DNA from 2 places in the Desulfitobacterium sp. THU1 genome. Region 1 is predicted to be linked to the other one. Evidence: predicted binding sites of a transcription regulator. Region 1 holds the regulator's gene; the other holds the start of a gene.
The links. The regulator Rex, encoded in region 1, represses fermentation and respiration genes when NADH is low (regulators of the CRP and FNR family bind a similar motif). The targets are predictions, from matches to a motif close to ATTGTTAANNNNTTAACAAT.
Positions count from the first base shown of each region.

Region 2: AAC978_RS15165 (flavocytochrome c) is a predicted target of Rex. The motif match lies at 1,670-1,689, and genes of this name have one in related genera.

Region 1 is NZ_JBBWUA010000001.1:408,498-423,395, forward strand. Features, by position in the region: gene AAC978_RS01900 (methyl-accepting chemotaxis protein) at 1-1,263, opposite strand, end outside; T-box leader at 1,549-1,758, shown strand; gene AAC978_RS01905 (valine--tRNA ligase) at 1,811-4,456, shown strand; gene AAC978_RS01910 (hypothetical protein) at 4,872-5,099, shown strand; gene AAC978_RS01915 (hypothetical protein) at 5,104-5,247, opposite strand; gene AAC978_RS01920 (bifunctional folylpolyglutamate synthase/dihydrofolate synthase) at 5,404-6,786, shown strand; gene AAC978_RS01925 (DUF47 domain-containing protein) at 6,912-7,538, shown strand; gene AAC978_RS01930 (inorganic phosphate transporter) at 7,531-8,538, shown strand; gene AAC978_RS01935 (SPOR domain-containing protein) at 8,774-9,454, shown strand; gene AAC978_RS01940 (redox-sensing transcriptional repressor Rex) at 9,570-10,202, shown strand; gene AAC978_RS01945 (aspartate ammonia-lyase) at 10,347-11,762, shown strand; gene AAC978_RS01950 (DUF4321 domain-containing protein) at 11,935-12,198, shown strand; gene AAC978_RS01955 (Maf family protein) at 12,200-12,838, shown strand; gene radC (RadC family protein) at 12,807-13,490, shown strand; gene AAC978_RS01965 (rod shape-determining protein) at 13,616-14,632, shown strand; gene mreC (rod shape-determining protein MreC) at 14,781-14,898, shown strand, end outside.
Region 2 is NZ_JBBWUA010000027.1:35-14,932, forward strand. Features, by position in the region: gene AAC978_RS15155 (MFS transporter) at 111-557, shown strand; gene AAC978_RS15160 (DUF4405 domain-containing protein) at 632-1,459, opposite strand; gene AAC978_RS15165 (flavocytochrome c) at 1,779-3,563, shown strand; gene AAC978_RS15170 (sensor histidine kinase) at 3,685-5,544, opposite strand; gene AAC978_RS15175 (response regulator transcription factor) at 5,635-6,315, shown strand; gene AAC978_RS15180 (GOLPH3/VPS74 family protein) at 6,429-7,067, opposite strand; gene AAC978_RS15185 (hypothetical protein) at 7,067-7,261, opposite strand; gene AAC978_RS15190 (SPFH domain-containing protein) at 7,440-8,282, opposite strand; gene AAC978_RS15195 (cupin domain-containing protein) at 8,535-8,879, opposite strand; gene AAC978_RS15200 (MFS transporter) at 9,141-10,304, shown strand; gene AAC978_RS15205 (zinc ribbon domain-containing protein) at 10,402-11,679, opposite strand; gene argF (ornithine carbamoyltransferase) at 11,936-12,877, shown strand; gene AAC978_RS15215 (argininosuccinate synthase) at 13,050-14,255, shown strand; gene AAC978_RS15220 (hypothetical protein) at 14,292-14,450, opposite strand; gene argH (argininosuccinate lyase) at 14,449-14,898, shown strand, end outside.

The DNA.
Region 1 (14,898 bases):
AATTTCTTGCATGGCAAGCATTTGCTCAGAGCTACTGCTGGCGACCTCCTCAGTCTGAGCGGTTGTTTCTTGACAGACAGCGGAGACCTGGGTAACTTCATGAGCAATGATGTCGGAACTTTGAGTTATCCCGCGGGATAAGGAAGAGATCTTTTGAATTTGCTGACTAAGTGTTTGCGTGCTTTCTTTGATCCGGGTAAATGCTTCTTGAGCATTATGGATAGCCTTAGCCCCGCTTTGAACAACACCTTTTTCGGAATCCATACTGGCGATAGCTTCATCTAGGCTGTTTTTAATATCGAAGATAATAGTCTCGATCTGAGCGCTTGAGAGAGTAGATTGTTCAGCAAGTTTACGAACTTCTTCAGCAACCACGCTAAAGCCCCGTCCATGTTCTCCAGCCCGGGCAGCCTCGATAGCTGCATTTAAGGCTAAGAGATTGGTTTGATCAGAAATGGCCTTAATGGTTTCTACAATCGAACCAATAACAGTGGATTTTTCGCCTAGGGCGGCAATAATCACTGCCGTGCCATCTACGGAATTATGTATATGATCCATCTGCTGATTGACTACGTTCATGGCGGTATCGCCATCTTCTGCGAGTTGTAATGACTGTTGGGAGGATTGATCGGCTAAATGGATGTGATCTTCAATCTGGCGAACTCCATGGGCCATGGATTGGATGTTTGTCATTATGTTTTGCACACTATTGGCTTGGGTTTGTGACCCGATAGCCACTTGCTGAAGAGATGAAGAAACGAGCTGGGCAGATTGTGTGGTAGATTTGGATTGGGTTGATAAGACATGCGTGGAATCGGCAAAAATATCTGCGCTATTAGTAATACCACCAACCAAGGAACGAAAATTCTCGGTCATTTCATTTAAGGAAGCACAGAGAGTTCCTAGCTCATCTTTTTGTCCCATGCTGTAAATGGTTGCCGTGAGGTCACCCTTGGCTACCTTTTCAGCAAAGACAACGCTATGTCTTAGAGGGGTTGCAACTAAGAAGGATATGTAAAGACCATAAAAAAGAACAATAATACCAGCGGTTACTAATAAACCAAGATAAAGTCCAATGTTCTGTTCAAGATCGGCTCCTGTCCTAACCATGTAGTAGATTGCTCCACCTGCTGAAATGGTGATCATGGCATTGATGCCAAAAGCCAATGCCAGCTTTGACGACACGGATAAATTAAACCACCATCGAACAATCCTAGAGTGCTTGAAGAAAAATTCGCTTATTTTGTTTAAGAAATGTTCCATTCCGACCCTCCCCTGCAAGATTTGTTTCTATTTACATCTTTCAACATATTACCATTCCATATTGTATCATAAGAATTTACAATTGTGGAGTGAAGATTTTGAAAACATTCTTTCTAAATACTGGAAAAAAGTAAACACACTAAACACACTAAACACACTAAACACACTAAACACACTAAACACACTAAACACACTAAACACACTATATACGTCAAATACATAATAAAACTGAGAATGCCTTTTGACATTATCCTTGTATAAAGATATAATAAAAAATATTAATAGTAAAACCCGAGGAATGTGAGGAATAGCTGAACCGGCGGCTTAGAGAGGAAGACAAAGGCTGAAAGTCTTTCCCGTTTGGAGGTTAGGGTCGCACAGGAGGGGCAGGGGCGAATAGGGTAGCCCTTGACGGTTTGCTCGTTATCGCATTTTAGAGTGCAAAGAATTTAATTCTTTGAAAAAAGGTGGTACCGCGAGTCCTTCGTCCTTTAGTGGCTGAAGGGCTTTTTTGTTATATTTTCTATATATGAAAGGAGCATTACGAATGTCAGAGGACTTAAAAATGGAAAAGGTCTATGACCCAAGTCAAGTTGAAGGGAAATGGTATCCCTATTGGGAGGAAAAAGGTTATTTTCATGCGGATGTAGATAATGCCAAGGAACCCTTCAGTATCGTCATGCCCCCACCGAATGTCACCGGTGCTCTGCATTTAGGACATGCGATCGATAGTACAATCCAAGATATCCTTACCCGTTTTAAAAGGATGCAGGGCTACAATACCCTATGGCTTCCCGGAACGGACCATGCAGGCATTGCCACCCAAGCCAAAGTGGAGGAACAGTTGGCCAAGGAAGGCACCAATCGCCATGAACTTGGTCGAGACAAGTTCCTAGAACGGGTTTGGGACTGGAAAAGAGAGTATGGAGGAAGGATTACCGGACAACTTCGCCGCCTCGGTGCTTCCTGCGACTGGTCGAGGGAACGCTTTACGATGGATGAGGGATGCTCCGAGGCCGTACGGAAGGTTTTTGTAGATCTCTATAATAAAGGCTTGATTTACCGTGGCAATTATATCGTCAATTGGTGTCCCCACTGCCATACCACGATCTCCGATATTGAAGTTGAGCATGTGGACCGGGAAGGACATCTTTGGCATCTGCGCTATCCTGTAAAAGATAGTGAAGAATTTTTAGTGGTAGCGACCACGCGTCCGGAAACCATGCTGGGCGATACTGCAGTTGCTGTTCATCCGGAGGATGAACGTTATCAACATCTGATCGGTAAGACTGTGCTGCTACCTTTAATGAATCGGGAAATCCCCATCATTGCCGATGACTATGTGGACCGAGAGTTCGGGACAGGGGCGGTCAAGATTACCCCGGCACATGATCCTAATGACTTTGAAGTGGGTCTGCGCCACAATCTGCTCTCTATCTCAGTCATGGACCGTGAGGCAAACATGAATGAGGAGGCCGGGAAGTACCAAGGGATGGAGCGCTATGCCGCGAGGAAGGCTATCGTCAAGGACCTTGAGGACCTGGGAGTATTGGTGAAAGTCGATAATCATCAGCATGCTGTAGGAGAATGTTATCGTTGCTCTACAGTAGTTGAACCCATGGTCAGTAAGCAATGGTTTGTTAAAATGGCTCCCTTAGCTAAGCCGGCTATGGAAGTGGTAAAGGAAGGGCTAATGGAATTCGTCCCTGATCGTTTCGCCAAAATCTATCTGGGTTGGTTGGAGAATATCCGGGATTGGTGCATCTCTCGTCAGCTGTGGTGGGGTCATCGGATTCCAGTCTGGTATTGTGAAGATTGCGGGGCAGAGATCTGCGTGCAGGTCGATCCGGAGAGTTGCCCAAAATGCGGTTCCAAACAGCTTAAGCAAGACCCGGATGTCTTGGACACTTGGTTTTCTTCCGGGTTATGGCCCTTCTCAACCATGGGTTGGCCGGAAGATACCCCGGAGTTGAAGCAGTTCTATCCCACATCAGTACTTGTGACCGGGCGGGATATCATCTTCTTCTGGGTAGCCCGCATGGTTTTCATGGGTCTGGAATTCATGAAGGATGTTCCTTTTAAGAAAGTTATGATTCATGGTCTTGTCTTGGATGCTCAGGGTAGGAAAATGAGCAAATCCTTGGGTAATGGTGTCGATCCCCTAGAGATCATCGATCAATACGGCGCCGATACCCTGCGGTTCATGCTTATTACCGGCAATACTCCGGGTAATGATCTGCGTTTCCATCCTGAGCGCTTGGAGGCGACTCGAAACTTTGCTAATAAGATTTGGAATGCCTCGCGCTTTGTGCTCTTCAATCTGCAGGACTTTGCGGAAGGCCCACGGGGCGACCTTAAGCTAGAAGATCGCTGGATTCTCTCACGCTACGAAGAGACCATCGATGAAGTTACTGCGGCCCTTGATCGCTTTGATCTGGGTGAAGCTGCTCGTCTTCTCTATGAGTTTATTTGGAATGAATTCTGTGATTGGTATATCGAACTGGCTAAAGGTCGACTCTATGATAAAGAGCATCCGGAAGCACGTCATACTGTCCAGTCGATTCTCCTTGAGGTTTTAGAAGGAACGATGAAGCTATTACATCCCTATATGCCCTTCATTACGGAGGAGATCTGGCACAACCTACCGGTCACTGGGGAAAGCATCATGATTCAAGCTTGGCCTCAAGTCAAAGGATATCAAGACAGCTCGGCTGAGAAACAAATGAATCAGATTATGGAGGTCATTAAAGCTATCCGCAATATCCGTGCCGAGATGAATGTTCAACCCGGTAAAAAAGCCGAGATTATACTCGTTGCCCCAGAGCAAGAAACCTTAGGAGTTCTAGAAATGGGCAAGGATAGCATTCGACTTTTAGCCGGTGGTTCTCAAGTTGATGTGGTGGCGAGTTTGGAGGTTAAACCAGCTCAAGCTGCCAGTGCAGTTCTCGAGGGTGTTGAGGTTTACCTCCCCTTACGTGGACTCCTCGACCTCGACAAGGAAATCGCCCGCGTCGAAAAAGAAATTGCCCAAGCCTTCCAAGAGCAAAGCCGTCTGGCCGGAAAGCTTAATAACGAAGGCTTTGTCGCTAAGGCCCCAGAACAAGTTGTAGCCAAGGAGCGGGAGAAGCTTGAAGGAATCAACGGACGTATTGGGGCGTTACAGGTTCGCTTGGCTGAGTTGAAGGAGGCGTAAGCTGCGTTCGCTTCTAGGCAGGTCTTAATAGAATAGTTTTTTGGGTAAAGCATGCTGGTTTCTATGGGAATTAGCATGCTTTGCTTGTTTGGGGTCTCTGAAAGAGTCTGTCTCCAGGATATTGATTTGCACCGGTCACTCAGTAAGCTGCGCGCACCCGTTCTAACGCTCAAGCTTTCGGCCCCGAAAGGTGCCCGGCTAAATCGGCTCCTGCCTCGTAGCCGGTTGGAAACGTCCTGTTTCCAACCTTTCTACGCCGAAAGCTTTTCGCGAAGAACGGGTAGCTGCTCGCTTAGAAGTCGTTTCCCTATTGCAAATCAATATCCTTGGGTTGGCTAACGGGATTTTCAGCAGCATTTGAAGAAATCTGGTGCATTTTCTTACAGTAAGGTAGCTGGAGCTTAAAAATACTGGGGTGCGAGATACTACCTTCAAGCCCCCCGATCAAACCTCGGGCATACGTTACTTTTACCCTGAAACACGACCCAAGGATTTTGACATACAGCAGAGAACGGATTTAAGCGAGCAGGATGCCAAACTTCGCGAAAAGCTAGCAGCACAGACGGGTTGGAAACAGGACGTTTCCAACCGCCCATTGAGCAGGAGCGATTTGGGCGGAAACCCGTCGGAGCGGAGAGCTTGAGCGATTAGTTTGGCACCGCGCAGCTTATAGAGTGAACGCGTATGGCAAAATCCTGGAGATTGCTGGACACAATAACCTGCACTAATACTAGAGACTGCTGGAGGTTATAGGCTTCCATAACCTCAATAGCCACCTTCTTGCAAAGCAAAGCTAATACCCACCCGCGAAATTCTCCCGCCAATTGCAGGAAAACCGTCACCGATAGGGAATTATCGCATAGTAAACTTGTACATAATAACCATGTGCCACCGCATATAAACCATAGAGGTTCAGCACAGGCGAAGATTCAAAGGAGGAGCATAAGGTGAAGGATAAAGAAACTTCGGAGCTAAGCGAGCAATCAAATCAAGATAATTCGCAGGAGGTGTCCTCCTTAGAGCTTGAATATGAGGAAGCGCAGGAGTATCTTGTTAACCTTACGAAATTTGGTATGAACTTTGGCCTCGGTCGTATTGAGGAACTTTTAAAACGGTTGGGTAACCCTGAAGAACATTTGAAAATTATTCACATCGGCGGAACCAATGGCAAAGGGTCGACCAGCATGATGATTGCCGAAATCCTTGAAGATGCCGGATATAGGGTAGGAGTGTTTACTTCTCCCCATCTTCACGATTATCGTGAGCGGATTACCATTAATGGTAAAATGATTCCGAAAGGAGATGTTATCAAGCTGATTCAAATGCTTCGCCCTCATCTAGAGGATCTTGTGCGGCAAGGTGTAGAGCATCCTACCGAGTTTGAGGTCAATACGGCCATGGCTCTTAAGTATTTTGCAGAGCAAAAGGTGGACTTTGTGGTTCTCGAGGTAGGACTAGGGGGGGCTATTGACTCCACCAATGTGGTTAAGCCTCTGATTTCCGTCATTACCAATGTAGGTATGGATCATATGAACTACCTTGGTGAGACTTATGAAGAGATCGCTCAAGTCAAAGCAGGAATTATTAAAGCTGGAGCCATTACAGTAACTGCGACGCATCGCCCAGAGGCCTTAAATGTAATCCGCGAAAAAGCCAAGGCTGTAGGGTCCCCCCTTTGGGTGGTGGGTGAGGATGTTAGCTGGGAGACACGTTGGAGCGGGGAGTTAGAACAGGAATTTGATCTCGTTGGGCTGCGCGGGGTGTATAGTAAACTGCGTTTACGTCTAGTTGGCGAACATCAAGTAGTAAACGCCGCTACTGCGGTGACCGTGTGCGAAGTGCTGAAATCAGAATACGGAATCGGCCTTGAGCGAAAAAATGTTTATCAGGGACTCTATAAGACTCTCTGGCCAGGTCGTTTGGAATTGCTTTCCCTTAAACCTAAGATTCTTTTAGATGGTGCACACAATGTAGATGGAGCCGAGGCATTGACGAAAGCTTTAACGATTTTTCAACGGCAGCGGTTGATTTTATGTATGGGTATGTTAGGAGATAAAGAACGAGAGAAGGTCGTGAATCTCCTCGCACCATTAGCGGATGAGGTTATCGTGACGAAACCCAATTCACCTCGGGCTGGTGATTGGCAGTATTTAGCCCATTTAATAGAAGAAAAGGGTAAGCCGGTCACCATCATTGAGGAGCCCCGTGAGGCAATGCAGGAGGCCTTTTCGCGCTTGGCCATGGAAGATATGCTTTGCGTAACCGGTTCTCTCTACATGATTGCTGACGCTCGACAGGCCTTATTAGAACTATTGCGGCAAGCACACTAATAGTGATTACCACTAACGATTAGTTAAATTTTGTTAAAAAAATTAACATAAACTTAACATTAGCGGCTACAAAATTTGCTACAATACTACAAGATATCGTTACAATAACGACTGGAGGTTAGTTAATGTTTGGTCTATCTACAAAAGAAGACAAGTTTTACACTTTATTTAGGGAGAGCGCAGAATTAGCCTGTATAACAGCAAAGAAACTTGAGGGGTTAATCTGCCAGAATTCCGTGTCTGCTGAAGAGGCTGAGATGATGCATGATCTAGAGCACCGAGCAGATAAAATAACGACAGAGATTGTGGACCGTTTGAATTCAACCCTTATCACCCCATTGGACCGCGAAGATATCTATACGCTTGCCCAAAACCTTGACGATATTGTGGATTTAAGTCAAGGAGCGGCGGAGCGTATGTCTCTCTATCATACTAAAAAGCCTTCCATGGGTGCTCAGGAACTTGTACGTACCATAGTTAAAGCTGTGGAACAGCTCAAAACAGCCTTCTGTTGCTTAAATAGCATTCACTTTAAACGGAGTGAGATTCTTGCTGCAACTGAAGAAGTGTATCGTCTTGAGGCTGTAGGAGATAGCTTATACCGTCAAGAAGTGGGACGGATGTTTGAACATGAAAAAGATGCGATTGAAATTATTAAGTGGAAAGAGATTCTTGAACATTTAGAAAATACCCTAGATCAATGTGAGGAAATCGCTGATCTCCTTAAAGGAGTTGTATTGAAGTATGATTAGTTCCAGTGCGTTACTGATTCTCGTCGTATTTTTCGCACTGGCTTTTGACTACATCAATGGATTTCATGATACGGCTAACGCCATTGCGACGAGTGTTTCAACACGCGCGCTCACTCCGAAGCGAGCAGTTATTATTGCGGCAATACTAAATTTTACTGGTGCGTTGGTCAGCACAGGGGTGGCTCAAACGATAGCCAAGGATATTGTTAATCCTAAATTTGTGACTCAAGAAATTGTTATCGCTGCTTTGATTGGAGCGATATTTTGGAACTTATTGACCTGGTATTTTGGCATTCCTAGCAGTTCCTCTCACGCTATTATCGGTGGAATGATTGGAGCCGCCGTCTCTAAACTTGGTTTTGATGTCCTTCAGGTTCAAGGTATCCTGAAAATTGTTGCTGCTTTACTTATATCTCCGATTGTCGGTATTATTCTAGGTTTTATTATTATGAAGATACTCTATTTCATTTTTGGTAACTTTGCTCCTTCTAAAGTCAATCAGGGTTTTCGCAAGATGCAAATGCTTTCTGCGGGACTGTTAGCTTTTAATCATGGCTCCAATGACGCACAAAAGTCTATGGGTATTATTACGATGGCCCTTGTGGCGTCTGGTCTGCAAGACCCATCTAATCTCGATCCGGCCTTATGGGTAAAAATGGCCTGTGCTTTAGCGATGGCCTTAGGTACAGCTGCGGGTGGATGGAAAATCATTCGGACCATGGGTGGTAAGATATTCAAATTAGAGCCGATCAATGGCTTTGCGGCAGACTTGACTTCTTCAATTGTAATCTGGACTGCGACAGCTTTCCCCGGGCTACATTTACCTGTGTCCACGACTCATGTGGTATCGGGCTCGATTATGGGTGTGGGGAGCGCTAAACGGATCTCTGCTGTGCGCTGGGGTGTAGCTCAGCAAATGCTTGTAGCCTGGGTGGTTACGATTCCAACGACAGCGATCACATCATTCCTTTTCTATAAACTCATTAGTGTTATTTTGTAAGAAACGCAAGAAGAGTATAAGATGCTTTTAAGCTCACTGAAAGGAACCGTTTTCGGTTCCTTTTCTCATTTGTATTGTGGCTCTACTCATTTTATTTATTGACATGAACGGCTTATCTAGCACATAAATTGATATTAGCTTCAGGTTGTCCGAAATGTGAAAGTTTTGTTAAATCTGACTTTAATCGCGATTTTGGATTAGGAAGAAGTTGACAGCAAAATGAGAGGGTGATAGTATGAATAAATGTAATCGTTGGATTATTAAGTTTTTCGGGGTTTTTGCTATTATCTTGTTTGTATGGACGACTTATTATTTTGGTTATACTTATGTTAAGTTAGTCACACAACCCAAGGACACACATTCAACCTCGCCTAGCACTTCAGAAAGAGAAAGATTCCTTTTGACTTTGGATAAAATTGAATTCTGGACTTGTCAGATGGGAGTATTCAATTCTGAAAAAAATGCTAACAAGGAAAAGGAACGACTACAACAATTAGGGTGGGATGCCCAGGTTATCTCTAAAGATCCTTTTGTGGTAGCAATAGGCTTTGCTTATGCGAAGGATGAATTACTTGGGATTCAAGAATTGCTGAAAGAGGGTGGAATGGTTACTGTTCCAAAACTGATGATTAATCCTGAACGTGCCTTTCAGATTCGGGGCACAGGAGCAAAGAAGACGGCTGAGATTTTAAAGGGTGTCAATACCTATCTAAATACACCTTATGCCACCCGGGAAAGTATCCTTCCTCAATTTGAAAATCTAATGCTGACTACTTCGCATGGGTTGACGAATTTGCATGAAGCATCCCTATCGATGATCAAGGCGGAGAGGACACTGCCAGTCGATATGAGAAAGATTATGTCCTTGCGCCTTTATGGAGAATACCTGAGTGCTATTGAAGTTCTAAAAAGTTGAATAAAATTATTTGATGCGAATTATTTGAAATTAGCATTGTTAAAATTTGTTTACCTATGAACTTAGTGATATAATGAACTTACTTTCAAGAAATAAGAAACGGGGGATTACATTAATGAAAACACTTAAAATCCCAGAAGCTACAATTATTCGTCTTTCTGTTTATTCAAGACATTTAACAGATGTAGATCGCAAGGGGATTGTCACAATATCATCAGGTGAAATTGCTGAAGGTGTTGGCGTAAGTCCAGCTCAAGTGCGTAAGGATTTAGCATACTTTGGTGAATTTGGAACTCGTGGTGTGGGCTATAATGTAAAAGATTTGCACCGCCATATTCTGAAAATACTTGGCTTAAGCCAGGATTGGAGCGTTTGTCTCGTGGGTATGGGTAACTTAGGTTTAGCCCTGACTACATACAAAGGTTTCCGTGAGCGCGGATTTATTATCACCAGTATCTATGATAATGATCCTATGAAGATTGGGCTTAAATATCATGGTGTCGAAGTCATGTGCATTGATAATATCGAAGAAGTTGCAAAGAATAACAAGACGCAAATTGGCATCATCGCTGTGCCTTCTGCCGCTGCTCAAGAGATCGCGGATAAACTCGTCCGCGCCGGAGTGCAGGCGATTCTCAATTTTGCACCTGTAGTGTTAAATGTTCCCCCAGAAGTCGAGCTTAGAAATGTGGACTTAGCTGTTAATTTCGAAGTATTAACCTTTAATGTGGGCGCCCATCGTTTATAAACAGTATAAAAAGCAGAGATTTGAAGAAAAGTAAGACAAACTATTGTCTTGCTTTTTTGCATCCTAGGATATTGTGGATGACTAAGAGGAAGCAAAATCACTTTGTGTGCAAAAAGGAAGTATATAGAATGATGAGGAGTTATTATGCGTAAAGAAAAGGATCTACTCGGCATGATGGATGTCCCGGATAACGTCTATTATGGCATTCAAACCCTGAGGGCTAGAGAGAACTTCCCGATCACGGGATATCGCCCACATCATGAACTCATACGTGCTTTAGGATTAGTTAAGGCTGCAACGGCGAGGGCAAACATGGAGATTGGCTCAATGTCCCGTGACGTCGGAGCGGCAGTAGTCAGTGCTGCTATGGAGGTTGCAGAAGGAAGGTTCGATGATTATTTCGTGGTGGATGTTATCCAAGGGGGGGCAGGAACCTCCTATAATATGAATGCTAATGAGGTTATCGCCAATCGGGCCATTGAGATTCTTGGTGGAACAAAAGGAGATTATTCACGTGTGCATCCAAACGTCCATGTCAATATGGCCCAAAGCACAAACGATGTTTTTCCTACAGCTATTCGCATCGCTTGTTTAAATGTGGCTGACGATTTGCTCATGGCCCTCAAGGAATTGCAAGCCACCTTGGCGAGCAAGGCTCAAGAGTTTGATGGAGTCATTAAGATGGGAAGAACTCACCTTCAAGACGCGGTCCCCATACGCTTAGGTCAGGAGTTTGCGGCCTATACGCAAATGTTGGGGCGAGATATTCGGCGCATCGAGGGGGCTTCTCAATCCTTGTTGATTGTCAATATGGGAGCAACGGCTGTAGGAACTGGTTTAAATGCTGACCCGGTGTATATTGAGAAGGTTTCTGATCTTTTGAGAGAAATCACAGGTTTGCCGCTCCGCAGGGCGGAAAATTTAGTCGATGCCACCCAGAACACGGATGCCTTTATGGAGGTATCGGGAGCTCTAAAGACTTTGGCTGTTAACCTTTCCAAAATCGCTAATGATTTAAGGCTAATGGCTTCCGGACCAAGAACGGGCTTTGGAGAGATTACCCTACCGGCCATGCAGCCTGGCTCTTCTATTATGCCAGGAAAAGTTAATCCGGTGATGGCTGAAGTGGTCAATCAGGTTGCCTTCCAGGTCCAAGGTAATGATTTTACTATTGCCTTAGCCTGTGGGGCGGGACAGCTGGAACTGAATGTGATGGAGCCGGTGGTGGTCTTTAATCTGCTCCAATCCTTAGATATACTGCGAAATGTCATCAAAGTCTTTAACGAGCGTTGTGTGGTCGGTATAGTTGCCAATGTGGAACGCTGTCGTAACCTAGTAGAAAATAGCGTGGGCGTGGTGACAGCAATCAATCCTCATGTGGGCTATGAAGTAGCATCACGAATTGCCAAAGAGGCGATTATTACAGGTCGGCCTGTGAGGGAAATTGTTCTCGAAAAAGGGGTGCTAACGGCTGAAGAACTGGAAGTGATTTTGAATCCCTTTGAAATGACAAAACCGGGAATCAGCGGCTCGGAGTTGCTTAAGGGGAGCCGCACGTAGCAGATGTGATTTTGTAAAGCTTATTATGGATGAAATTAATAGTAAGTTTATATTTTTACGAGGAAGGGCCTCTTGCGAATTGGTTATGGAGGTGCTAAACTAAAAAGTGTCGAAAAATTAGCCAGGAGCAACATGCCCTGGCTACATTTCTATGGTTGAAAGGGGGAAGAATATGCCGGCAGGGCGAAATAATTCGGGGATGGGTCGCACGATTCTCCTTATTCTGTCAGGAGCTGCTATAGGCACTTTAATGGGTTATGGGCTGGAGAAATTTAGCTTTTTAGCACCTTTTTTGCGCCCGGCGGTCATCGATTTTCCTTCTCATACCTATCTGGACTTCTTTTTTATGTCTTTCTCCTTTGGCTTCCGTTTAAACATCACTATTGCAACCATATTAGGTGCTCTCGGTGGTTATTATCTAGCTAGGAAGTGGTAAAATGCTCGTACTGGCTTCAGCTTCTCCGCGTCGAGGGATGCTCCTGAAAGAAGGGGGATTTTCCTTTACTCGGGTAGCTGCAGATGTTTCTGAAGAGCTCTCCCAAGGTATTTCCCCTGATTCAGCTGTAAAACAACTGGCTTTGCGCAAAGCACAGGCAGGATTGAAGAATTGGTTAGATATAGGTGGAAGTCGCGAGGATGTAGTTCTCGGAGCCGATACGATTGTTGCTTTAGGAGGCCGAATTCTAGGCAAGCCTAAGGATGAAAAGGAAGCAGAGGAAATGCTCACTGCTTTAAGTGGACGAGAGCATGAAGTATACACCGGGGTGGCACTCATTAATGGGGCAGGCCGCCAAGAGCACGGTGCGGTAAGGACAGCGGTCTTTTTTCGTTACCTGACTCATCAAGAAATCCTCGAATATATTGACTCAGGGGAGCCTATGGACAAAGCGGGTGCATATGGTATCCAAGGTCTTGGTGCTCTTTTAGTGGATTATTATCGGGGATCCTTAAGCAATGTGATTGGTTTACCCATGGAATATGTCAAGGCAAGACTCAGCGTGTGGGGGATTGAGCATGAAGATATCGCCCTACATGAGGTGAAGGATGGATTATCGCCGGTTGAAGGATCTTCCTGAGGAATTGCTACCTCGTGAACGCTTGTTTCAATGTGGGCCTGAGGCTCTCTCTAACCGTGAGATTTTGGCAATTTTGCTGAGGACCGGCCTAAAGGGAGAGAATGTCTTAGATTTTGCTGAACGGATATTGACTCAAGCAGGAGGATTATCTGGGTTGGCTCGCTTGACAGTTCATGAATTGACCCAGCTGCATGGTATGGGAAATGCTAAAGCAGCCGAGCTCAAAGCGGCCTTGGAGCTGGGACGGCGTTCGGTTTCCTCCGACCCTCTGGTTCGGCCCGTTATCAATTCTCCTCAAGATATCGCGCATCTGGTCATGGAAGAAATGCGCTATCTGGATCGAGAGCATTTTCGAGTGGTTAGTCTATCCACCAAGAATCATGTTTTGGGAATTAGCTCCATTTCAGTGGGGTCTCTAAATTCTTCCCTGGTACATCCTCGGGAGTGCTTCAAAGAAGCTATTCGGCGTAATTCCAATGCGATTATTCTTTTGCATAACCATCCCAGCGGTGATCCATCACCCAGTCGGGAAGACCTTGATGTGACCCGGCGGTTATCCGATGGCGGACAAATTTTGGGCATAGAAGTCCTTGATCACGTAATTATTGGAGATAATCGGTACATAAGCTTGAAAGAACGAGGGATATTATAGGGGAAGGACCTAACCCCTCGGACAAGTAGCAGATTTCGGCTAAGGGGTAAGCCCCTGAAAGAACTTATGGATTTCGTATTATTTCCTAGGACATAGATATCGTAAAAACGGAAGGGGAATATCCAATGTTTTTTGGCAAGGATTTAGGAATTGATTTAGGTACTGCTAACACGCTGGTCCATATGAAGGGCAAGGGAATCGTTTGCAATGAGCCTTCTGTGGTTGCGATTGATACAGAAAAGAAAACACCTTTGGCTGTAGGAGATAAAGCGAAGGAAATGATCGGACGGACCCCGGGCAATATTGTGGCGATCCGCCCCTTAAAGGATGGCGTTATTTCGGATTTTAATGTAACTCAGAAAATGCTGAAATATTTTATTTCCAGAGCCTTGGGCACGGAATCTCCTTTTGCTCGTCCACGAGTGGTCATCTGTGTGCCTTCCGGTGTGACCCCAGTTGAAGAACGTGCAGTTAAGGAAGCAGCCTTAGCGGCAGGTGCTAAGGATCCGATTATCATGGAAGAGCCTATGGCTGCTGCTATTGGTGCAGGGCTTCCGGTGAGTGAGCCTACGGGAAATATGATTGTGGATATCGGTGGCGGGACCACGGAGGTTGCAGTCATTTCCTTGGGCGGGATCGTTACAAGCCGTTCCATCCGCATTGCCGGTGATGAGATGGATGATGCCATTGTAGCTCATATCAAACGTCGTTATAACTTAATGGTGGGTTATCGCACGGCTGAGGATATCAAAATGGAAATCGGCTGTGCTTATCAAGCTGAAAAGGATAAACGCTATCAAGTCCGCGGAAGGGATCTGCTGACAGGCTTGCCGAAGACCGTTGAGATTACGGCTGAAGAGATTCAAGAAGCTCTTCAGGAACCTGTGTTGGCTATCGTTGAAGGTGTAAAGTCCTGCCTAGAAAAGACTCCTCCGGAATTGGCAGCAGATATTATGGACCGTGGCATTGTAATGGCAGGAGGAGGATCCCTACTGCGTAATCTGGACAAGCTCCTTGCGGATGAAACGGGGATGCCGGTACATCTAGCTGAGGACCCCCTTTCTTGTGTTGCCCTTGGGACGGGAAAGGTTTTAGAGAACGAGGATATTTTCCGTAGAATTGCTGCATTGCAAAAAAGCTAGAGTTTGTCCGATGACTATCAGCCGTAAGACTCCCATCTACTATAAGTGGGAGATAACGGCTGCTAGACCCCTGGACATAGGAAACTTGCCTGCTTTGCGGGCCTAGTTGACTTGTCTAGAATCACTTGAAGGCGGGGAGGAAGGCCTGGTGCGAAAAAGAGTGAATGCAACGGGAATCATGGTTCTCGTTTTCTTCCTCGTGTTAGGTGTGCTTGTGAGTATTCGCTTAACTGGACTGGGAAGCCAATTTCCTAACCCAATCGGTG
Region 2 (14,898 bases), on a different contig from region 1:
TTCTTGTTTAATTCAAAATTCATCATAGCTCATCATGGGGAAGCTTGGGAGAAAAGTGTTCATTTTTATTTAACGAAATCTGTTAACTTTATTTTACCGTTTACAACGTAATGGCTGTACTTACGTTTTCAAGCATAATTGGTAGGGTTGGAGTTGGTTTTTTAGCCGATAAAATAGGATGTAAAAGGACTTACTTTTTAACCTTTTGTATGATGGCTTTGGCATTGCTTTGGGGAAAATACACCAATCAATTATGGGGATTTTTTCTTTTTGCCATATTATTCGGGATTGCCTGGGGAGGTCAAGCTGTTTTAAGGTTTACCTTTTCAGCTGAGATGTTTGGTTTGGTAGCTTTGGGTGTTATCACAGGAGTGTTAGGTCTTACTGAGGCGACCGGGGCTGCTTTAGGTTCGTACTTCGCGGGGTTTATTTTTGACTTAGTAGGTAGTTATGATATCATGTTTACTCTTGGTATAGTACTTTCTATAATCGGCGGGGTATTGGCATATTTTATCAAACCGGTAACTGTAATTATTAAGTGTAGCGGTGGGAAATAGATTAAAACAAAGGGACATTTCGCTAGCACTTAATGAAAGATCTGCAGGCGAAATGTCCTCTGACTAATACTTATTTATATCTTTCGAGTTAACCAGCGTTCAATAAGACGAGTAATACCGGCAAAAATTCCGATGATAAGGGTGAAGATCCCAATAACAGCCAAGGAGCTGCTGTCTCTATGTTCTCCTTTTTTCCCGCTTTTAGCAAACTCTTCAGGATCAATACCTTTTTCCCTGAGTTTTTCTTCAAAAGCTTCTTGATCTTCGAAGCCACCTTTTGCAAACTCACGCTGTGCTAAGCTATGTTCACCCGATTCAGCCCAATCCGCTTCGCTACCAATGGCTGGTATTAATTCAGGAAGCTTCGCCTCCAGTTGCGGTGCAACGAGTGAATAGCCTCCGAACACCAGAAGCAGGATTACCGAGAGCTTGGTCAAAGAAAGAGCTATTTGAGATGGTCTACCTTGAAATACCTTCTTAATCTGCCCTTTAATCCATTGCCAGTGAAGCCCAAGGTGAACACCCATGAGGATAAGCGATAAATAGGAACCGAGGATATGTATCTCATGGAGCCAGCGGAGATTCCCGACGTTCAGATTCGGGAATAGAATCTTGGAAATAAGGACTCCGCTGACAACAATAAACGTCATAGCGATTAAAAGTAACACATTGATGATATAGCCTAAGCGAGTTTTTCTAGGCAGACTTTGATCGAAGAGCCTCAAGGTGATCTTTTTGACCCATTGCAGATTAAGTAGAATATGGACAATGAAGACAAAGCCAATTCCTAAGCCGGCAATTTCGTGAAAGGTCAATCCGCCAAAGGAAATCTTCATAAGCAGAACAAAGACGATGTACATCACAATATCTAGGGTTAGTTTTACTAAGTTTTTGGTTTTCAAGATGCGATTCCTCCATAGCAATTAAATTTCCATTGTTTGTATTATGGAGGAGTAAGCTTAAGTTTGACTGAAACTAAACTGAAAGTTTTCTTAAATTTTTTGAAGCTAAAAAAAGAAACCTATTAGGCAAAAGTCAAAACCTGCACAGAAAGCAATAAGTTCCACGCATCAAGTGAAAGTGAATTCTTTAGCGAATCTTTAAACATGGTCCTTGATAATTATTGTACAATTGTTTTAAGCACAGTGATCAAGTGCTTGTGAAGAAACGATTGAAGCGCTCTAATCGGCTAAACTATTTCAGGAAGGCTGGGAAAACTGTATGACTAAGAAAATGAAGAAAATGCTTTCACTATTTCTTTGCATAGCCATGTTATTCACTTTGACTGCGTGTTCGAGCTCTGCAACAAGTAATGCAGCAAAAGACACTGGAAAAGAAGAAACAAGTGATGGACTATCTTTTACTCCGGGTACCTATGTAGCAGAAGCTCCTGGACGTAATGGGATCTTAAAGCTGGAAGTTACTGTCGATGAGAGTAAGATTCTTTCGGTGAAAGTTCTTGAGCATAGTGAAACCGCAAGATTAAGTGATGCTCCAATCGAAGTCATTCCCCAAAAGATTGTGGAAGGTCAGACCCTAAAGGTTGACACCATTGCTGGAGCATCCTTAACAAGTGGCGCAATTTTAGCAGCTGCTAAGGATGCGCTCATCAAGGCTGGCGGAGATATCAACAAGTTGATGAAAGATGTAGCTAAGGAGAAGGTTGAAGTCAAAGATGCCGAAACCGAGATTGTCATCGTCGGTGCTGGAGCATCAGGAATGATTGCTTCTATCAAAGCTGCAGCCGCGGGTAAAAAAGTTATTCTAGTAGAAAAAATGGGCATGCTGGGTGGTGGAGACACCATGATGGCCTCCACACTGCTTAATGCAGCAGGCTCAAGTGTGCAAGAAAAACTCAACATCCCTAATAGCTCTGCCGAGGATTTCTATAAGCAATTAGATGGGATTGCCACACAAAAGAAAATGCCTGCTGATCGGACTACTCTTAAGACTTATGCGGATCGCAGTGGGACCATGGTGGATTGGCTCGTCGAGTTGGGCGTACCCTTTGGCCGAATCACCAACACCTTCCAACACAAAATCGAAGATGGTAGTGCCCCTGGAACCCACATCGTCACTGCCTTATCTAAAGAATTAGATCGACTGAACGTCGATTACAGACTGAATACCAAGGCGACCTCTATTATTATGGAAGATGGTAAGGCTACCGGAATCGAAGTGGAAACTCCCGATGGCAATTATAAGATTAAGGCCAAAGCTGTTATCATGACCACAGGTGGTTTCTCCAATAATCCGGAACTCCTTGCTAAATATAATCCTACCTGGTTAAACAGACCTACCACAGGTTCCGCTTCTTTAACTGGTGATGGAATCATTATGGCTGAAAAAATCGGTGCGGCACTTTATAATATGGATCAAGTTAAAGCCAACTACCTTGCCCATATCATCGATGATGGCTCCGCTGTATCCCTAACAGCTATTAACAACCATACCGTGTTGATCAATCATGATGGCAAACGCTTTGTGAATGAAGATCATGGCTCCATCAACTACAAATCAGAGCAAATGATGAAACAAAAGGGTTCTGAAGCCTACGCTGTTTTTGACCAAACGGTCATTGAAGACCTCAAGTTAATGAAGGGCTATAATGACTCCGGCTATTTCATTTCTGCTGACACTCTCGAAGAGCTAGCTGACAAGATTGATGTGAACAAAGAAAACTTCCTCAAGACCATGAAGGACTACCAAACCTATGCGACCACTGGTGTGGATAAGGAATTTGGCCGCAAAATCTCCGACCCCATTGATAAATCGAAGTACTATGCTGCTCTGGTAACACCTTCCATGCAAAGTACCTACGGTGGTATCAAAGTCGATAAGACAGGACATGTCATCAGTACCGAAGAAAAAGTCATTCCTGGTCTCTATGCTGCAGGATCGACTTCCGGTCATGGTGCTGCTGCAGGTGAAGTCGGCTATGCCCTCATTGTAGCGGTAGTATACGGTGATGTAGTAGGAGAAGCTGTCGTAGCTGATCTTAAGTAAGTATTTTACACGATCAAAACCTATCAAAAATTAATCCCTAGGTAATCTATCTTGCGAATGCGATCTATAAACAATGAAACCTCTAAAACTACCAAAAGTAGTGATAGAGGTTTCATTAGTATTACTCATGTTCCCCGATCTGTTCCAGCGGTAAGATCACTGTGAAAGTTGACCCGTTGCCCACTTCGCTAAAAACACGAATTTCACCTTGATGAGCCTTAATAATTTCAGAAGCAATGGATAAACCAAGCCCTGAGGATTGGGAATTGTCTCCTTGCTTACTGTAATAATAGCGGCTAAAGATTTTTGGCAAATCCTCCGAATCGATGCCAAGACCAGTATCCTTAATTTCGATGACGGCGTTCGACCCCTCACTGTGTAGAGTAAGGGACACTGTGCCGTTTTCAGGAGTGAATTTAAGAGCGTTAGAGATTAAGTTTTCCAAGACCTGCTTAAGGCGAAAGGCATCGCCGGTGACACACACGTCCTTCTCAAGATAGCTGGATAATTGGATGTTCTTCTGCTGAGCAGCATTCTGAGAACCCTGGAGAACAGTAGCACACAAAGAATCCAGCCGCACCCGGAATTGGGTAAAGGTTATGCCGCCTTCTTCTAATTTCGCGATAAGAAGTAAATCTTCGGTGAGGCGACCGAGATAATCCAGTTGGTTTTTAAGGGTGGATAAGAGGATGGAATTTTTTTCGGTGGATACCCCTAACATGTCCGCTGTTCCTTGGGCATTAAAAATAGGAGTGCGCAAATCATGAAAGATATTGGCCATCATACTGTGTTTTTTTCTTTGTTCTTCTTGAATTTTAACATTAGCTTTTTGTAGTTCTTGAGTACGGAGCATCACCTTAGCGTCTAGATTGGCATTGGCTTCTTCAAGCTTGAGAACCAGTTGGTCGGCCTCATTAAATTTTCGAGCAAAACGGCTATTGATGACAAACATGCAGGCAAAGGCGAAGATCATACCACTGAATTGAGGGATGTAGTAGTAAAACATAGCGATAGAAGGGAGGAAGTGCCCCAGCTCCACAAAACGGAAAAATTCGCGCAGGCCTTCCCGCAGGGCCGTCCCGATCAACAATATATAAGAATCCGGTCTTCCCTTGGCGCTTCCAACGATGACGGCGTAAGCTGAGGGAAGGGCGAGGGAATAGGCAATGTGCTCAAATAGATAATCCAGTCCAAAATAATCGAGCAGCAAAAGCAAAACAGTCAGGGCAGTGATACCGGGTGCCCGAACCAGCATATTCCAACGGCCGGGAAGGTGTATGTCCATAAGCATGAAGCAAAGGGCCATCGAGAATACTATGCGGAAAATGCGCACCAGATCAGTGAGGGAGCGAAATTCTATGATCGCATAGTTCGAATTAGAAAGAGCAGAGATTAAAGCAGTAAACGCCAATGCCATAAGCAGGAGTAGATATTTCTCACTGGGCTTTTTTATATAAAGCGATAGACTATAGATGATAATCAGTAAGTAGATGCCTAAGGTGAGCATGTTCATCCCGTGAGCAAACAGCATATCTCGTTCAGCATTTTCCTTCGTAGCCAGCATCATCTTGGTTTCGAAGGAATGGGCGGGTGATTGCAGATGAAGATCAATCGTTAAGGTGCCATCGTCAGCGAACTTGTTTACCTGAAGAGGGATTTGATGGACCCGTTGGTATGATGTATTACCGTCATAGGCATAGGCAAGGGAGCCATCAACCACCGCTCGAATCGCGCCGACATCTGAGAGCACCAAGATGAGCTCAGGCGTTTCGTTAGTGATATTAAAGTGAAGGAAATAAGAGTCACCACTCATCTGTTGACTTTTCAAGTCAGATATAATGTAACTGCGATCTTCGATATCCGCAGGGATTAGTGAGCCTGAATAAAGAACAGGTGTCTGGCTCGTCCAGAGACCTGGAAGCAGAAGGGATAAGGCGAATATCATGATAAATAAGAGGAGAGAAAGGGTGAACTTGCGCATAGAATGTGCCTCCATTAGAATGAAAATATACCAGCCTTGAAAAGATGAATTTAAATAAAGATGGAGTTTCAATTAAGAAGGTGAATAATAGTGTATCACATTTTATTGGTAGAAGATGACCCGACAATCGCCGATATTGTTCGGTTTTATCTTGCCAAGAACGAAGAGTATAGTGTTCATTGGGTAAAGGATGCCCAAGAGGCTTTGGCTGCCGCCGATGAACGCGTTGATGTTATACTGCTTGATATTCTTTTGCCTGGTGTGGATGGCATGGAAATTTGTGCTCAACTCCGCCGGCGGTTGTATTGCCCGATCATATTTATCAGTTGTCTTGATGATGAGGAGACTATAGTCAAGGCCTTGCGTCTTGGAGGGGACGACTATTTAGTCAAACCCTTTAAATGCTCAGTATTGCTGGCACGCATAGAAGCGAATCTCAGACGCATGCAGCGGAGCAATCCTCGAGCAGAAGAGATGCTAGCGTCCGGTGATTTGATCTTAAATACTAATACTCATTCCGTTAAAAAGGGAATCGATATGATCTATTTATCTCCTACAGAATTTCAAATCCTTTACTTCTTAATGAGAAATAAAGGTACTGTCTTAGAGCTCGAAGAAATATATTTTTTCATATGGCAGCGCCCTAGTTATGGTGATGTGCGCACGGTCAGTGTTCATGTGAGTAATCTACGTAAGAAAATCGAAGATGACCCATTGAAGCCTAAATATATTAAGACGGTGCGTAAAATCGGCTATATGTTTGATAACTAACTTAATAATGCATTTATCTATATAATGTGTCAATGAGAGAACGCTCCACAGCCAAGGCTTGGAGCGTTCTCTCATATTATCTGATAGCTTTTACAAATTCGGGTAACTCAGTCTTAATTTACAGCTACAAAGGTCGCGGTATTTTGCATCTGGATAGACTTCTTAACGGCATTCGCTAAGATATCCTCTTTGGTCAGCTCCTTGGCTCGGCGTTTAGCTTCTTTACGATCTTCTTTGTCAAAGAGGTAAGGGAGTAGACCGCTGGCATAAAGCAAGCCGATAAGTCTTACGGTACGCTGACTCGGTTTTTCTCCTCGGATAAGGGCCTGATGAATTCGCTCAACAATATCTTTTTTGACCCGAGTATCCCGGACGGGATAACGGGTAGTGGTAAAGATGAAGAACTGCTTTTCTTCTTCTCGCACCAGAGCTTTATCTACCATTTCTTCAAGAAGTCCTTTTCGTAAGCCCTTCAAGGAGCCACTCAGTTTTCCTACCCAATGCTCGGGGGAGCGTTGACGCTTGCTGGAATGGAGTCGACTGAGGGCTAGATCAAGCCGTGAATTATTTATCGATCTGGAATCAAGAACGCTCAGAATCTTTTTATCCACCGCAATGCGTTGATGGAGTTCTAACTCCATGAGGATAGCTCCCGAGAGGCAATAGTTTATAACCGTACTGGCGGTAAAAGAAAAATTGCCTTTGTCTTCGTTGAGGGAGAGGAGAAGAATTTCTTCCATGAGGCTTAACATCAGCTATCGCCTCCTTCGTCAGGTGTTCCGGTATCTTTATCCTTATTCAGGCGTCCCGCTTTACGAGCAGATTCTCGAAGCAAAAACTCGATATGAGCATTGACACTTCTGAATTCATCGATAGCCCATTTTTCAAGGGCATTATAAAGTTTAGGGTCAAGTCGTAAGGCGAATTGTTTTTTGGGCATGCTCATCAACACCTGTCTTATTTCAAAGATCAGAGACCAGAGGCCAGGGGTCGGAAACTAAAGGCCGGAAGCTAGTGGCAGGATGGCAGAGATAACTCTCTGAACTCTGATCTTATATTATTGTGTTTGCTTTGGGACAGGGATCGGTCCCTGTGGTTCTGCTATTACGGTTCCCTAAGGATCATCAGTAGAGAGTACCTGTATTAATGACAGGCTGGGCAGAACGGTCAGAGACGATAGCCACCAGCAGATTATTGATCATAGCGGCTTTGCGCTCTTCATCCAGCTGCACTACGTTATCCTTTTCCAGACGTTCCACTGCCATTTGAACCATACCCATAGCCCCCTCGACAATGATCTGACGGGCATCCAGTATAGCATTCGCTTGTTGACGTTGGAGCATGGCGCCGGCGATCTCAGTAGCATAAGCTAAGTGCGTCAGACGTGCTTCCATAACTTCGACTCCTGCAACCTTGAGGCGCTCCTGGAGCTCAATAGTGAGTTGCCCCGCTACTTCTTCGGAATTGCCACGTAAGGAATAGCCATCGGAGCGAACATTGTCATAGGGGTAACGGCTGGTCACATGACGGAGTGCCGTCTCGCTTTGGATCTCGACGAACTGCTCATACTTATCCACATCAAAAATGGCTTTGGCAGTATCCACGACCTTAAAAACGATAACAGCCGCGATCTCAATGGGATTTCCCTCCACATCATTGACCTTTAGAGTTTTACTGTTGAAGTTACGGACCCGCAAAGAGACGGATTTACGCATGGAAAGGGGAATAGTGAGCCAGAGACCAGGTTCGCGAATGGTCCCCGTGTAGCTACCAAAAAAAGTGACGACATAGGATTTGTTGGGCTGAACCACAACAATCCCGCTGGACAAAAGCAAACCAATAAGAATCAGGGCGCTTCCTACGATAAACTGAGTCTGGAATATAAGTGCGATGCCTGCGACGATTAAAGCCAAAAAGATAACCACAGCAAGATAACCATTGAGTACCCAAGCCTTTTTTTCTTTCATACTGGACAGCCTCCTTTGACTAAAATAGTCAAATATTATTTCGATAGTAATATGATATCACTGTTATAATAAAATGTAAACAGTTTTAACAAAAATTTTTCATGAATTATAGTACAGTTTGTCTATAAGACAAACTATAGTTGAAATGAAGCGTATTTACACAAAAAAACCCGGCGTAGCCGGGTTCTCTTACGGTATATCAATCATAAAAGCGCGGATTGCAATATGCCGGCTTTGTGGACGTTGCTTCACTTAACCTTCATTGATAATCAGCGCCATCATAACAAGGTCGTCATCGGTAGGATTCTCAAGGCCATGGTGTTCGCCCACTTGAATCACGCAGACATCTCCGGAGCTGACTTCGGTTCTCGTCCCATCATGATCAGTAAAGATACCTTTGCCGGAAAGGATGTAGTAGGGCTCGGTGTTGCCGACATGCTGATGATAACCAATACTACTATGGGGCTTAATCGTAACCTTCGCATACACATTGGCATGCCCCATCAATTCCTCCTTACTCAAGATATGAGAAAATACCACGCTTCCTTCGCCCCCACGAGCATTATGTACAGTTTCATCCATCGTTTTTCTGATCATTTTATATCCTCCTTCATAAGGTTATATACTTCAGAATAACCCGACGTGATCTAAAAGTAAACTGAGTAAACCCAATAGTCTTTTCGAGGATATTTGTAAAGAGATGTCCATTCGTAGGGCCATAGTTTGTCTCCTATAGCTTTTTTCATATATAGTAGATAATAAAAAAGGGAATAGTGGAATGGAGAACAAATATGGTATAGTAAACTATGTGAATTAATTATTTTACAAAATACCCGTACATATATGGAGGAGGTTCTTATGAGTAGACGAACGCTAAAATTTGGGGTGCTCGCCGTAAGTGCCATGGGCATGGGAGCCATGGTCACAAATCCAGTCCTAGCCGATATTATGAAGGCCTTCCCAGATATTGATCCGACAACTATTATGCTGATTTCTGGGCTGCCGTCCTTATTTGTTGTTATCTTTGCACCGATCTATGGAAAACTAACTCAATATTTACCTAAGAAAACCCTTTTTGCCATAGCGTCTCTGTGCTTTGCCGTGGGTGGAATCATGCCTGCTTTCCTAAGTAATTTCACGCTTATATTAGCTATGCGTTGTCTACTGGGAGTAGGCCTTGGTTTTCTCTTGCCCATGGCAGCAGATTTAATCTCAGACTTCTTTGACGGGCACGAAAGAGAGACTATGATGGGATTTCAATCAGCCTTTACAAGCATCGGTGGCATTATGTATCAATTGGCAGGAGGATTTCTCGGCTCCTATGGCTGGGATTATGCTTTCTATGCCTATATTATCGGTGTGATCATCTTCTTTGCCGTTCACTTAACTTTACCGGAACCAGAGCGCAAGGTTATTCCTCAAGGTGAAAAGATGAAAATGCCCAGTCGTGTGTATACCAGCTTTTTTTCCTTGTTCGCCTTTCAGATTATTTTGTTTATCCTCATGAACAACGCAGCAGTCATGCTTGATGGGGAAAAGATGGGTGATGCAGCTTCCATCGGCTTAGCTTTAACCCTGATGACAGTCGGTGGTTTAATTGGCGGTTTTTTTGCTGGGAAAGTCATGCGTATTTTAAAAGAATACACCTTTTCTATACTATACCTCCTCTGCGCAGCCGGCTTTGGCATTGGCTACACCTCCCACACCCTTCTCCAGTTTTTTGTCGCAACTACGATGATCGGTCTATCTATGGGTGTTTTAGTACCTTCTTATTGGGTTAAGCTTTCGGTGTCGGTCCCACCGCCCTTGGTTGCCCTGGCCATATCGATTGGCGTTAGTGCCATGAACATTGGTGGCTTTGTTCAGCCCTATGTGTATGCTGGGATCAGTAAGCTCTTCGGTCTCCAAATCGGCAGGGATTCTTTTTTAGTGGCCATAGTGGCTAGCCTGTTCATGGCTGCCTTCGTTTTTATTGATGCAAAGGCTTCGCAAAAAGCCAGCACTCCAAAAGGAGTTGCCTAAAAGAAGACCACATAAGAGTAGAGTTCCTTTTATGACAAGAAGTTAGTAATGAAGAAAGAGCTGCACTATCAAGGCAGCTCTTTTGGTGTCTCAGTTCTCATAATTTTGTTCCGCACTGCGAACAATAGCTGGCACCTTCACGTGTCTTCCGACCGCAGGTTGGGCAGAAGTTCGCTGTATCCTCTGATTCTACCGGTAACGGTATGCGGGGATGAGATGGGTTATATGGGGAATCATAAGGAGATTCGGGTGAGCTATAAGGATCCTTAGGAGGAGTATAAGGATTGCTTGGGGCTGGATAGGAAGCTATAGGCACATCGGGTGCATCAGGTTTGTTGGGCGGTGATTCTGGTGCAGCACTTGAAGGTGCGTCAGTAGGTTTGTTTCCTTCATAGGCCGGATGGTATCGTGAATCAGTGGAGACAGTAAAAGGAGAGGTTTCCGGCCGGAGTACTGGAGTCGTTGGATCATCGTATAGATTTCCGATAGGCTTTTCCTCTTCCTCAAGGGTGAACACCCAAACGACGGGGAGAATCATTAAAAAGGGAGTAACAATTAAGGAGAGAATCAGCCCGACATCCGATGCGTTGTTATCAAACAAGCCAATCAGAAGTTGAATACCCAATATGGTTAAAAAGGCTCCCCACAGGGGTCCCATATGGCGACGGTAGAAGCTCCAGCTTTCTTTAAAGGCCTGTCCAAAGGGAAGATGAAGCTGGGTTAACATTCTGTAAGGTGCAGATGTAATCCAAGGAGCCAGAAAGATTCCTAAAGCAACAAACACAAGCATATAGATGATCGCGAACGAAGCCATAGCATACTCAGACTGGAATCTCATCGCAATCACTATTCCTAAACTAAGCATAACAATGGACATCAGCATGAGAATAGCGGACCAACCAAGAATTCGAGCAAAGCCCTGAAATCGGATATCCCGAAATTGGGCCTTCTCAACGTAGGCTTTTTTTGTTAAATGAAAGACTCCGGCTTGGAAGAAAGAAGCCAAAAGTATACTCAGCAAAACAAGCAGGGCAATCGACAGCAGGATGGTGGGCGCCATATTCATAAAGGGTGCCAATTCTTCAAGGTAAGGGGCTAATTCCCCGAAAGAGCCATCACCAAAGCTGGGGCCATAGCCAAAGTTCGTCATGGAGTCATAGCCCGGTGGAACTGGAACCGTGGGGTCTATATAGGGGCTAGAAGGGAAGGATGAACTGAACTCACCCGAACGGAGGACAGGCATGATTGCCGCCGCGATGGATAGGGCAGCCATGATGGAGCTTATAATTATAAAAATAATGTAAAAGCCAAAAAGAGGGAGAGCCATTCTCTTAAAGGTTTCGATGGTTTTTTTCATACGGTCGGTCCAACTCAAGTAAACCCCACCTTTCAGGAACGTTTTAATACTTATAATTATTTTACATGGGGGATGACATTTTGAATAGTACATTTATAGAAACTTTACGCTTACCTTATGTGATTCAGAAGATGCTTATACTATAATTAAAGTGCTGGGAATATTTAAGCTGGAAGAAATATTACAGTAAGAAAAGCGAAAAAGGATGTTGTATTTTTATACATTGTTTAGTATAATAATTCATATTAAATAAAGCTAGGAAGTGGGAGATGCAATGCTGGTTTTAGATAAGGAGCATTTTGTTGGACGAGATTTTATCTGTCTAAAAGACTTTACGCCAGAAGAAATTATACATATGTTAAAGGTTGCTAAAGCCTTAAAAGAAGAGAGAAAAGCGGGTATTCCCCATCCGGTTCTGCAGGGAAAAACCCTAGCCATGATTTTTACCAAGTCATCTACACGCACACGGGTTGCCTTTGAAGCGGGTATGATTCAATTGGGAGGACATGCCTTGTTTTTGAGCAACAGGGATATTCAAATCGGCCGTGGGGAACCTATCAAAGATACCGCTCGAGTCTTATCTCGAATGGTGGATGGAATCATGATTCGAACCCATAGTCATCAAGATGTCATTGAGTTAGCTCAGTATTCCCAGATCCCCATTATCAATGGTTTGAGCGATTTTCTCCATCCGACCCAGGTTCTGGCTGATCTGCTCACCATCCAAGAACATAAAAATCGTCTGGAAGGCCTAAAGATGACATACATTGGAGATGGTAACAACATGGCACATTCTCTAATGTTTGCCGGAAAAATGGGCATGCATGTCGTCATTGCTTCACCTGCTGGCTATAAGCCAGATCCCCAAGTAGTAGCCACTGCTCAAGAGCAAGCCAAGAAGAACGGTGGACTAGTGGAATGGATGGAGGATCCTCTTGCCGCAGCCAAGGAGGCAGATGTGCTCTATACGGATGTTTGGGCCAGTATGGGTCAAGAAGAAGAGTCCCAAATCCGCATGAGGGATTTCCAAGGGTATCAAATTAACGGAGAAACCATAAAAGCAGCAAAATCCGACACCATCGTCATGCATTGTCTTCCTGCCCATAGAGGTGAGGAAATTACCGAAGAGGTCTTAGAAGGGGCACAGTCCGTTGTTTTCGATGAAGCAGAAAACAGGCTCCATGCTCATAAAGCAATCATGGCATTATTGCTGTAAAAGGCAGGAATTTAGGATTTGGTAAAGAATTAGTATAGGTTAAGTCGATAAATACTCAGCTAGAATCTAACCTCCACTCGGAGTCAGATTCATTAGCTAAGTGTTTAATAGGTGTTTTCCATATCTGAGTAAGAGTTTGCTATATCTGAGTTATGAAAGGAAGTTATCCTCAATGAAAAAAGTAGTGCTTGCGTATTCCGGGGGATTAGATACCTCGATCATTATCCCTTGGTTAAAAGAAAATTATGGTTATGAAGTAATTGCTATGGCTGCTGATCTCGGACAAGGTGAAGAACTGGAGCCTCTCCATGAAAAAGCTATTAAGAGTGGAGCCAGTAAATTATATATCGAGAATCTCCAAGAAGAATTTGTTACCGATTTTATCTACCCGACCTTAAAAGCTGGTGCAGTCTATGAAGGTAAATATCTATTAGGTACCTCCTTTGCTCGTCCCTTAATCGCCCAGCGCTTAGTGGAGATTGCAGAGAAAGAAGGGGCTGTGGCTATCGCTCATGGTGCCACAGGAAAAGGGAATGACCAAGTTCGCTTTGAACTGGCAGTAAAGGCCCTTAACCCTGATCTGGAAATCATTGCACCTTGGCGGATCTGGGATATCAAATCCCGGGAGGATGCCATTGATTATGCGGTGGAGAGAGGGATTCCCGTCCCTGTTACGAAAGATCGCCCCTACAGCATGGACCGCAATGTCTGGCATCTCAGTCATGAAGGCGGTGACCTAGAAGACCCCTGGAACGAGCCTAAGAAGGATCTCTATCTCCTTGGAGTTTCACCCGAGGATGCGCCGGATCAAGCGGAATATGTGGAGTTGGATTTTGAACAAGGTATCCCCGTCTCCCTCAATGGCGAGAAGCTAGGCCCTGTTCAGCTGTTGGAAGCCCTCAACGCGATAGGTGGCAAGCATGGCATCGGTATTGTTGATATGGTTGAAAACCGACTGGTAGGCATGAAGTCCCGGGGTGTTTATGAGACCCCAGGTGGAACCATCCTCTACACTGCTCATCAAGCGTTGGAGCACTTGACCCTAGATCGTTTAACCCTTCACTATAAAGAACAAATTGCCCTGAAATATGCCGAACTTGTGTATGATGGCGTCTGGTATTCACCTTTGCGGGAAGCCTTGGATGCGTTTGTCGATGTCACCCAGAAAAATGTCACAGGCACCGTGCGCCTGAAACTATACAAAGGCAACTGCAGCCTAGCAGGCACTAAGTCTCCTTATTCTCTCTATAGTGAGGAGTTCGCCACCTTTGGACGAGATGGCGTTTACAATCAAAAGGATGCTGAAGGCTTCATCAACCTTTTCGGCCTTCCCCTTAAAGTCAGAGCGCTTATGGAGAAAAAGTCAGGGTTGAGATAACAAAGATCAATGCAAAAAGCGCCCTCAGGGCGCTTTTTACACTTTGCCAATTTCCTCATTAACAAAGAAAATAGCATTGGCAATATCGCAGAAACACAGCGGAAACGTAACAGAAACATCACTGACGATACCACTGACAATATCATTAACAATATCACTAGAAAGTTGCCAATTAAGAAAGGAAGGAATACACATGAAACTTTGGGGTGGCCGTTTTGAAAAATCCACTGATGCTTTGGTGGAGGATTTCCATTCTTCCATATCCTTTGACCAGCGCTTATATAAGCAGGATATTCAGGGCAGTATAGCCCATGCACGGATGCTTGGGGAGATCGGGGTCTTGACCTCGGAAGAAACGCAGCAGATCATCGAGGGTCTTAAAGGCATCTTAACGGATATCCAAGCCGGAAAGATCGAGTTTGAAATCGGGGCCGAGGATATTCATATGAATGTTGAAAAGCTCCTGACAGAACGGGTAGGCACCGTAGGTAAGAAAGTGCATACGGGAAGAAGCCGTAATGATCAAGTAGCTCTGGATCTGCGTCTTTTCCTCCGGGAAGAGATCGATCACACGAAGGATTTATTAGTGGCGCTTCTGCGCACCATTCTTAACCTGGTCAAGGAACACCAAGAAACCTGGATG